One region of the Duganella sp. GW821-FHT07F09 genome, then DNA from elsewhere that is predicted to be linked to it. Evidence: predicted binding sites of a transcription regulator. Region 1 holds the regulator's gene; each other region holds the start of a gene.

Region 1 (2,202 bases):
GCTGCGCGTGGCCTACGGCGGCCTGCTGGGCGGCATCACCAACATCGACCGCGACGGTTTCTCGTCGGCCGCCTTCCACGCCTGGCCCGACATGATGCGCTGGGACGCCTACAGCGGCGACTACGGCATGGGCTTCTACGGCCACGCCTACGCCACCGCGACCTATGTGCTGAAGGACCCGACCTTCGGCTGGCTCAGCTTCGGCGGCAACATGAAAGTGGCTAATAATGGCGTGGTCCAGGTCACGCCGAAGGACAGCGCGCGCACGCGCCTGTTCGTGGCGCCGGCGCGCGCCTGGATCACGCTGGAGGCGGGCAAGATCGACGCCGCCACCTACGATCCGAAAAGCCGCGCCATCACGCTGGAGCTGGCGCCGGCCACCGCCACCACGCCGGCGGCCAGGCTGCTGGTCGAGAGTCCGGGCGGAAAATTCAAGCCGCAGGGACAGGTCGCCGAGCGCGGCGGATATAAGATTCCGCTGACGGCGGCGCCGACGCGCGTGCTGCTGAAGCCACGATGACAGGGGTTGAAGGAACTTTTTTCATTTTATTTCGTTGAACACAACAAATTTCCTTGCATTGCGGGCCATACTGTACAAAAATACAGACTGTCTATATACACAGGCCCAACTGCACTCATGATCAAGCTCACCGCACGTCAGGAACAAATTCTCAATCTGATCAAGGATGCCATCGAAAACACCGGCTTCCCGCCGACGCGCGCCGAGATCGCCAACGAACTGGGCTTCAAATCCGCCAACGCGGCAGAGGAGCACCTGCAGGCGCTGGCGCGCAAGGGCGCCATCGAGATCGCCGCCGGCACCTCGCGCGGCATCCGCTTGCTGGGCGTGCACGCCGAACCGGCCACGACTAAGGTGCCGGTGTCGCTGATGATGTCGTTGCCGTTGATCGGCCGCGTGGCCGCCGGCTCGCCGATTTTGGCGCAGGAAAACCTGGAAACGAGCTACAGCGTCGATCCGGCGATGTTTTCGTCCAAGCCCGATTACCTGCTCAAGGTGCGCGGCGAGTCGATGCGCGACGCCGGCATCATGGACGGCGACCTGCTGGCGGTGAAGAAGGTCGACAGCGCCAAGAACGGCCAGATCGTCGTCGCGCGGATCGGCAACGACGTCACGGTCAAGCGCTACCGCAAGACCGGCACCTTGGTTGAACTGTTGCCGGAGAATCCGGACTTCAAGATCATCAAGGTCGATCCAGAAGCGGACGAGTTCGCGCTGGAAGGCCTGGCGGTCGGCCTGATGCGCAGCTGGCACTAAGCCGGGCCTCAGGCAGATGGTTCAACGTGGAGACACGTAGGGCGGATTAGCGAAGCGTAATCGGCCATGTATGCGCCGCGTTGACGCTTGCATGGCCGATTACGGCGTTCCGCCTAATCCGCCCTACGTGTTTTAGAAGTATCTTGCCTTCCCGTTTCACATCGCCATCGGCTTGGGGACGATGATCGGGAACGCGCTGTTGAGCGCGCGCCGTGCGATGTCGTCCGACCCCATGTGCGAATTCGACATCAACACCACGCCGCGCCGCGCGACCTCGTCGAAACCGATATACGTGCGGTAGCCGCCCGTGCCGCCGTTATGCCAAACGATGCGCGAGCCGTTCTGCTCGAGCACATGCCAACCCAGCGCGATCGATTGCCCCGGCTTGCCCTCCAGCGCATGGCGCGCCTGGTGCGTCGTCCGCATCGCATCATATAGCTGCGACTTACGCAGCCCCATGTTCGCGCCCACGAACTTCAGCATGTCGGCCGTCGACGAGCGCAGCGCGCCCATCCCCGCCAGCACCGGCATGTCCCAGTTGGCAGCCGGCATGCCCGGCATCTCGTAGCCGACCGCCAGATGCCGGCGCATCGCCGGCGTCAAGGTCACGGCAGTACTGGTCATGCCCAGCGGGCCGGTGATGCGCTGGCGCACCAGCGTTTCATAGTCCGTCTTCACGCGCAGCGTCAGAATATGTCCCAACAAGCCGACGCCCGCGTTGGAATACTCATACTTCTCGCCGGCCGGACGCGCCGGCGTGAAGCCGGAGACAAACGCGTACAGCTGCGGCACGGTGTAATCGGCGAACGGGTTGTTGTCATCCTTGGGCGCCAAATTGGACGGGATGCTCGGAATGCCGGACAGCTGCGACGACAAATCCGCCAGCGTGATCTGGCGCTCGCCGACGGCGGGCAATGTGACGGGCA
Region 2 (2,202 bases), 310 kb from region 1:
CAGGAAATCGCGCGCCACATCGCCCGCTCCATCGGCCCAAGCGGCCCGAACAGCGACTACCTCAATCATTTGGCGCGCGCCCTGCGCGAACTGGGCCGCCACGACCAGCACGTCTTCGAGATCGAACGGCATCTGGCCGCGTTGAACACCCCTCCCTCAACGGTTCCGTCAGAATAAATCCAGCTGCCCTGCGTCGGCCGGCCGCGCGCGCGCGCCCAGCGGCGGCACCACCAGCGGACGGGTAAACTGCGACGCGTCCATGCTATGGAAGCGGCTGCCCTTGCCCGATAGTCCGAGACGCTCGGTGGCGATCTTGAAGCGTTGCCGTATCAATTCCGCCCACACGCCCTCGCCTTTCATGCGGGAGCCGAACGTGCTGTCGTAGTCCTTGCCGCCGCGCATTTCACGCACGCGGTTCATCACGCGCTGCGCCCGCTCCGGGAAGTGCGCCTGCAGCCATTGCTGGAACAGCGGCGCCACCTCCCAAGGTAACCGCAACACCGTGTAGTGGGCGGTGACGGCGCCGGCTTCCTTGACCGCCTCCAGCAAGCGCTCGATATCCGGCTCGGTGACGAACGGAATGATGGGCGCGACGCTGACGGCCACCGGAATGCCGGCGTCGGTGAGGGCGCGGATCGTGCGCAGGCGCCTCGCCGGGGCCGCCGCGCGCGGTTCCAGCGTGCGCGAGATGGCCGGGTCCAAGGTCGTGAGCGTGATGGCGACGCCGGCTTGCCGCTTGGCGGCCATCGCCGAGAGGATGTCGATATCCCGCTCGATCAACGACGATTTGGTGATCAGGCCGACCGGGTGCTGGCATTCCTGCAGCACTTCCAGCACGCGGCGCGTGAGTTTGCGCTCGCGCTCGCAGGGCTGGTAGGCGTCCGTGTTGACGCCGAGCGCGATCGACTCGGGCTCGTAGCCGGTCTTGGCCAGCTCGCGCCGCAGCATTTCCGGCGCGTTGACCTTGGCGAAAATCTTGCTCTCGAAGTCCATGCCCGGCGACAGGCCGAGATAGCTGTGCGTGGGACGGGCGAAGCAATAGATACAGCCATGCTCGCAGCCGCGATACGGGTTCAACGAAACACTGAACGGCAGGTCCGGCGAGGCGTTGCGGCTCAGGATCGATTTACAGTACTCGTCGGTGACCTGGGTTTTCCACGGCGACGCCTCCTCTTCCTCGCGCTCCCAGCCGTCGTCGTAGGCCTCCCGCGCGTTGACCTCGAAGCGCCCTTGCAGGTTCGATACCGCGCCACGGCCTTTTTGCGCCTTCAGCGAAGGCGGCGGCAGCATCACGTGCTCTTGGTTGTTTTCGTCGTGGTTCATGATACGTGGGCTCGATACCTGGGCTCGGGCACCGGCGGGGATCGCCGGCGCTGCGCCAATACTGTATATATATCCAGTATTCTAAGCGCTCCAAATGGCCATATCAAGCGAAAAATCAAAGGTGCGGCCTGCGCGCCTTTGGCGCCCGCGTCCGAACTGGTATCATGCGGGGCTTCCGGGGGAAAGACTTTCCCCGCGCCCCGCGCGCCCCCACCCCACATTCCGCCAGGCTGCCGCCCCAGGCAGCGGCCCGGCTCACTCTACGCGAGCTAAACATGAACAATTCGACTCAACCGTTGCCGTCTTTTTTTAGCCGGATATCGATCGCCATCGGCGCCTTCTTCCGCGCGCTGTCCGATGCCGAATACGCCGCGCGCCTGGCGCGCATCGCCGCCGGCGAACCGCAGCCTTCCGCCGCGCCGGTTGCCGCTCCGGCGCCAGCCCCCGCACCGGCGCCCGTTCCGGCTCCGGCCCCGGTCACGCTGCGCGTCGCCACGCCGGATGCCGCGCTCCAGCTGCTTGGCCTGTTCCAGCGCGAGGCGCGCCTGATCGACTTCACCCAGGAAAACCTGAGCGCCTATTCGGACGCCGACATCGGCGCCGCCGCGCGCGTGGTGCACGAAGGCTGCGGCAAGGTGCTGCGCGAGCACTTCACCATCGAGGCCATTCGCAGCGAGGCCGAAGGCAGCCGCGTGGTGCTGGAGGAAGGCTTCGACGCCAGCGCCGTGCGCCTGACCGGCAACGTCGTCGGCAAGGCGCCGTTCCGCGGCGCGTTGAGCCATCGCGGCTGGCGCGCATCGAACGTGCGCCTGCCGAAACTGGCCGAAGCGCACGACGCGGCGATCCTGGCCCCGGCGGAGGTGGAATTATGAGCGACCC
Region 3 (2,202 bases), on a different contig from region 1:
TCGTTGTTCTTCACCTTTTGGTGGCCGGCGTGCAGATTGACGGTGTAGCCATCGCCCGCATCGAGATTCGCGCCGATATCCACGTAACCGCTGTTTTTGCTGTCGACAAAGCCAAACAAGTTCGTCACCGCGTGCGAGTACTTAATATAGGCAGGTCCAAAACCCAGCTGCCCATAAATCTCGGTGGTGTCGGCGTTGGCGAAGCCGCGCAGGTTTTTCAGGTCGTTGGACGGGTAAGCGTAGGTTAGCACGCCAACATCGTACGATACGGCCTCGCCGACCTGCCCGCGCTTGCCCGCATAGATATCCACTTCGACGGCGCCGTCCCCGCCCGCGTCCTCGGTCCATTTGATGGTCGACATCCAGACGCCGGCATACATACCGGTCGGGTTGTTGACATAATCGAAGCCGCCCTGCAGCGCGGGCTTGAGGCGGCTCTGCGAGATCCCCCGGTAGCGGTAGTCCGAGACGACGGCCGCATTGAAACTGGTCTCGTTATCCGGCTTGGGAGCGTCCTCCCAGGCGTACGCGTGGGCGCACGCGAAGGCGGCGCAGGCGACTGCGGCGAGCATCAAGCTGTTCATAAATCGGTTCTTTCAGGTGGTTGTGGGACAAAACAGCTTAGTCACACACCCGTAAAAACGGTCTAAAAAGTCACGCTGCCGTTGTAAACATCGTGTATAAATTGGCCCGCAGCTATTTTTTGTCCAGTTTTAGGCCTCGATCGCCTCCGGTTGAGGATAGAATACGCAAACGAACGTATAAAACTGTACATAAACCCAGTATTAAAATCACAAGCTTGAACGTATGGCCACTAAAAAACCAGTTTCCGACTACAGCGAATCATCCATCCGGGTCCTCAAGGGCCTGGAACCAGTCAAGCAACGTCCGGGCATGTACACCCGCACCGAAAATCCGCTGCACATCATCCAGGAAGTGATCGACAATGCCTCCGACGAGGCGCTGGGCGGCCATTGCAAGAACATCATCGTCACGCAAAACGCCGACGGCAGCATCACCGTCGAAGACGACGGCCGCGGCATCCCGGTCGGCCTGCACCCTGAAGAAGGCGTGCCGACGGTGGAAATCGTCTTCACCCGCCTGCACGCCGGCGGTAAGTTCGACAAGGGTTCGGGCGGCGCGTACGCCTTCTCGGGCGGTCTGCACGGCGTCGGCGTGTCGGTCACCAACGCGCTGTCCAAGCGCCTGGAGATCACCGTCTGGCGCAAGGAACCCGATGGCACCGGCCTGCACAAGCTGGCATTCGAACACGGCGACGTGGTCGAGCCGCTGTCCTCCGTGGTCGCCCCGCGCGACGGCAAAAAGTCCGGTACCCGCGTCACCGCGTGGCCGGACGCCAAATACTTCGACTCTCCCGCGATCTCGCAGACCGAACTTCAGCGCCTGCTGCGCTCCAAGGCGGTGCTGCTGCCCGGCGTGACCGTCACGCTGGCCAACGCCAAAACCGGCGAATCGCAAACCTGGCAGTACAACGACGGCCTGCGCGGCTATCTGACCGAGGCGCTGGCCCAATCGACCGACGGCGAGACCCTGATCCCGCTGTTCGAGGGCGCGCAGTTCGCCGGCCCGGACGCCGAAGGCTTCGCCGAGGGCGAAGGCGCGGCCTGGGTGGTGGCGTGGACCGAGCAAGGCGCCGTGGTGCGCGAATCCTACGTCAACCTGATTCCGACGCCGAACGGCGGCACCCACGAATCGGGCCTGCGCGACGGCTTGTACGGCGCGGTGAAGAACTTCGTCGAAATGCACTCGCTGCTGCCGAAAGGCGTCAAGCTGCTGCCGGAGGACGTGTTCGCGCGCGTCTCGTTCGTGTTGTCGGCCAAGGTGCTGGACCCGCAGTTCCAGGGCCAGATCAAGGAACGCCTCAATTCGCGCGACGCCGTGCGTCTGGTGTCGACCTACTCCAAGCCGGCGCTGGAATTGTGGCTGAACCACCATGTCGACTACGGTAAAAAGCTGGCGGAGCTGGTCATCAAACAGGCGCAATCGCGTCTGCGCTCCCTGCAAAAAGTCGAGAAGAAGAAATCGTCGGGCGTGGCCGTTTTGCCGGGCAAGCTGACCGATTGCGAATCGACCGACGTGCATCGCACCGAATTGTTCCTGGTCGAGGGCGACTCGGCGGGCGGTTCGGCCAAGATGGGCCGCGACAAGGAATTCCAGGCCATCCTGCCGCTGCGCGGCAAG
Region 4 (2,202 bases), on a different contig from region 1:
ATCATATGCGGCTCCGCGCGGTTCAGGTCCATCGGAAAATGCTCGCGGTGCTCCAGCGCCCACGCCAGCTTGGGATCGATGTCGAGCGCCAGGTTGCCGGTCGCCGGCAACAGCTCCTTGACCTGAAAGCCGTAACTGCGCAGCAGGAAATCAGCCTGGTACAGACGATGCTCGCGCAGCATCGGCGGCGGCGCCAAAGGCACGCTTTTCGGGCTCTGCGGAATCGGGCTGAAGGCCGAGTAGTACACGCGTTTGAGTTTGTAACTGCCGTACAGCGTCTCCGCCGTCGTCAGTATCTGCTGGTCGTCGCTGGCGTCGGCACCGACGATCATCTGCGTGCTTTGCCCGGCCGGCGCGAAGCGCGGCGACTTGGGCTCCTCGGCCTTTTCATCGAGCTTGCGGCGGATGGAACCCATCGCCAGCTTGATCGTGTGAACACTTTTTTCGGGCGCCAGCTTCTGCACGCTGTCCTGCGTCGGCAGCTCGATATTGACGCTCAGGCGGTCCGCATAGCGGCCGGCCGCCGCGATCAGCGCCGGATCGGCGTCGGGAATGGTCTTCAGATGAATATAGCCACGGAACTGGTGCACCTCGCGCAACTCGCGCGCCACCTGCACCAGCTGCTCCATCGTGTAATCGGCCGACTGGATGATGCCGGAACTGAGAAACAGCCCGTCGATGTAATTGCGGAGATAGAAATCGGTGGTCAACTTGACCACTTCGGCCACCGTGAAGCGGGCGCGCGGCACGTTCGACGTGCGGCGGTTGACGCAGTACTGGCAATCGTACAGGCAGTAATTGGTCAGCAGGATCTTCAGCAGGGAAACACAACGCCCATCCGGCGTATAGCTATGGCAGATGCCCATGCCGGTGGTCGCGCCGAAACCATCCTTGCCAATCGAATTGCGCTTCGGCGCGCCGCTGCTGGCGCAGGAGGCGTCGTACTTTGCCGCGTCGGCCAGGATCTCCAGCTTGTCCGTCAACTCCATGCTTGCCTCGATGTTCTGATACTGTATAAAAACACAGTATAACAATCTTTTGGTAAGCCACGGCGGATTATTGACGATCACAACGGCATTCGGCCACACTCCTCAATGAATACCGGGTCAACTACGGTGCAACGACCGCCGCATGCCTGGCATGATCGATACGCATCCCTGCCCGCATCAGGCAGGTCATGGTTTTACCTTTGAATGATCCGAATGATGCGCAAAAAACTCCGTTTTACATCACTGTCGCTGCTGCTGTCGCTGCCGATCGCCCACTCGCAGGCGCAACGGATTTACGATAGCCTCGCCGCCAAGCCGGACGGCCTGATTCACTTTAACAGCGCCACGCCGGCCAACCGCTATCAACTGGCGCATCGCACCTATCCGCCGACACCAACGGTGATATGGGGGACGCTATCGCTGCCTGCAAGTAAAGCGCCCTACCCGGCCATGGTGATCGCCCACGGCTCGGCCGGCGTGCAGAAAAAGGACGGGCAGCGGTGGGTGCCGCTGCTAAACAGCATGGGCATCGCCACGTTTCAAGTCGACTCCTTCAAACCGCGCAATATCGACCGCACCGACGAGGACCAGTCGCAGCTGGACCAGTCGGCCAATGACGCCGACGCGCTGGCGGCGCTTAAACTATTGGCCACCGATCCGCGCATCGATCCCAAGCGCATCGGCGTGATGGGTTTTTCACGCGGCGGGATCGTCGCGCTGGAAACAGCGGTGAACCGCTTTCGCGAAGGCGTCATCGACGGCGATTTACGCTTCGCCGCGCACATCGCGTTTTATCCCGGCTGTGGATTACGCTACTGGCGCACGCCTTCGCCAATGACCGGCGCGCCCATCATGATGGCGTTGGGGGAGAAGGATGACTATGTGCCGGCCAAGCCCTGCCTTGACTACGCCCAGACGATGCAACAGGCGGGCCAGGAGGTGGAGGTACACGTCTACAAGAACGCGTACCACGACTTCGACAACACCGTGCAATACCTCAAGCACAGCGACCGGACCGAGACGGGCAAGCATTGCGCCGAACGCGAAATCGACCCGGTCAGTTGGCAATACAAGTTCGTCGACAGTGGCGAGACCTTCCGCGACTACAAGGCCTTCGCGGCAAAACTAGGCAATTGCGTCACGCGCGGCGACGTCACCACCGGCTCCAACCCGGCGGCCGCAAAGGAATCGGAAGGCGACGTGCGGGCGTTTC

What was found. Region 1 encodes LexA, which represses DNA repair genes until DNA is damaged. Its sites were predicted from a motif close to ACTGTATNNNNATACAGT; they were not measured.
Region 2: AC07P1_RS01490 (PA0069 family radical SAM protein) is a predicted target of LexA. The motif match lies at 1,384-1,401, and genes of this name have one in related genera.
Region 3: AC07P1_RS28275 (DNA topoisomerase IV subunit B) is a predicted target of LexA. The motif match lies at 767-784, and genes of this name have one in related genera.
Region 4: AC07P1_RS29010 (putative DNA modification/repair radical SAM protein) is a predicted target of LexA. The motif match lies at 1,010-1,027, and genes of this name have one in related genera.

Annotation. Positions count from the first base shown of each region.
Region 1 covers NZ_JBWKQJ010000001.1:632,653-634,854, forward strand. Annotated here, with positions in the region: gene AC07P1_RS02900 (DUF5695 domain-containing protein) at 1-520, shown strand, start outside; gene lexA (transcriptional repressor LexA) at 638-1,276, shown strand; gene AC07P1_RS02910 (serine hydrolase domain-containing protein) at 1,433-2,202, opposite strand, start outside.
Region 2 covers NZ_JBWKQJ010000001.1:320,971-323,172, forward strand. Annotated here, with positions in the region: gene AC07P1_RS01485 (gamma-glutamylcyclotransferase) at 1-177, shown strand, start outside; gene AC07P1_RS01490 (PA0069 family radical SAM protein) at 169-1,323, opposite strand; gene AC07P1_RS01495 (DUF2760 domain-containing protein) at 1,599-2,195, shown strand; gene AC07P1_RS01500 (Hsp70 family protein) at 2,192-2,202, shown strand, end outside.
Region 3 covers NZ_JBWKQJ010000013.1:20,046-22,247, forward strand. Annotated here, with positions in the region: gene AC07P1_RS28270 (TorF family putative porin) at 1-584, opposite strand, end outside; gene AC07P1_RS28275 (DNA topoisomerase IV subunit B) at 808-2,202, shown strand, end outside.
Region 4 covers NZ_JBWKQJ010000014.1:4,395-6,596, reverse strand. Annotated here, with positions in the region: gene AC07P1_RS29010 (putative DNA modification/repair radical SAM protein) at 1-989, opposite strand, end outside; gene AC07P1_RS29005 (dienelactone hydrolase family protein) at 1,206-2,202, shown strand, end outside.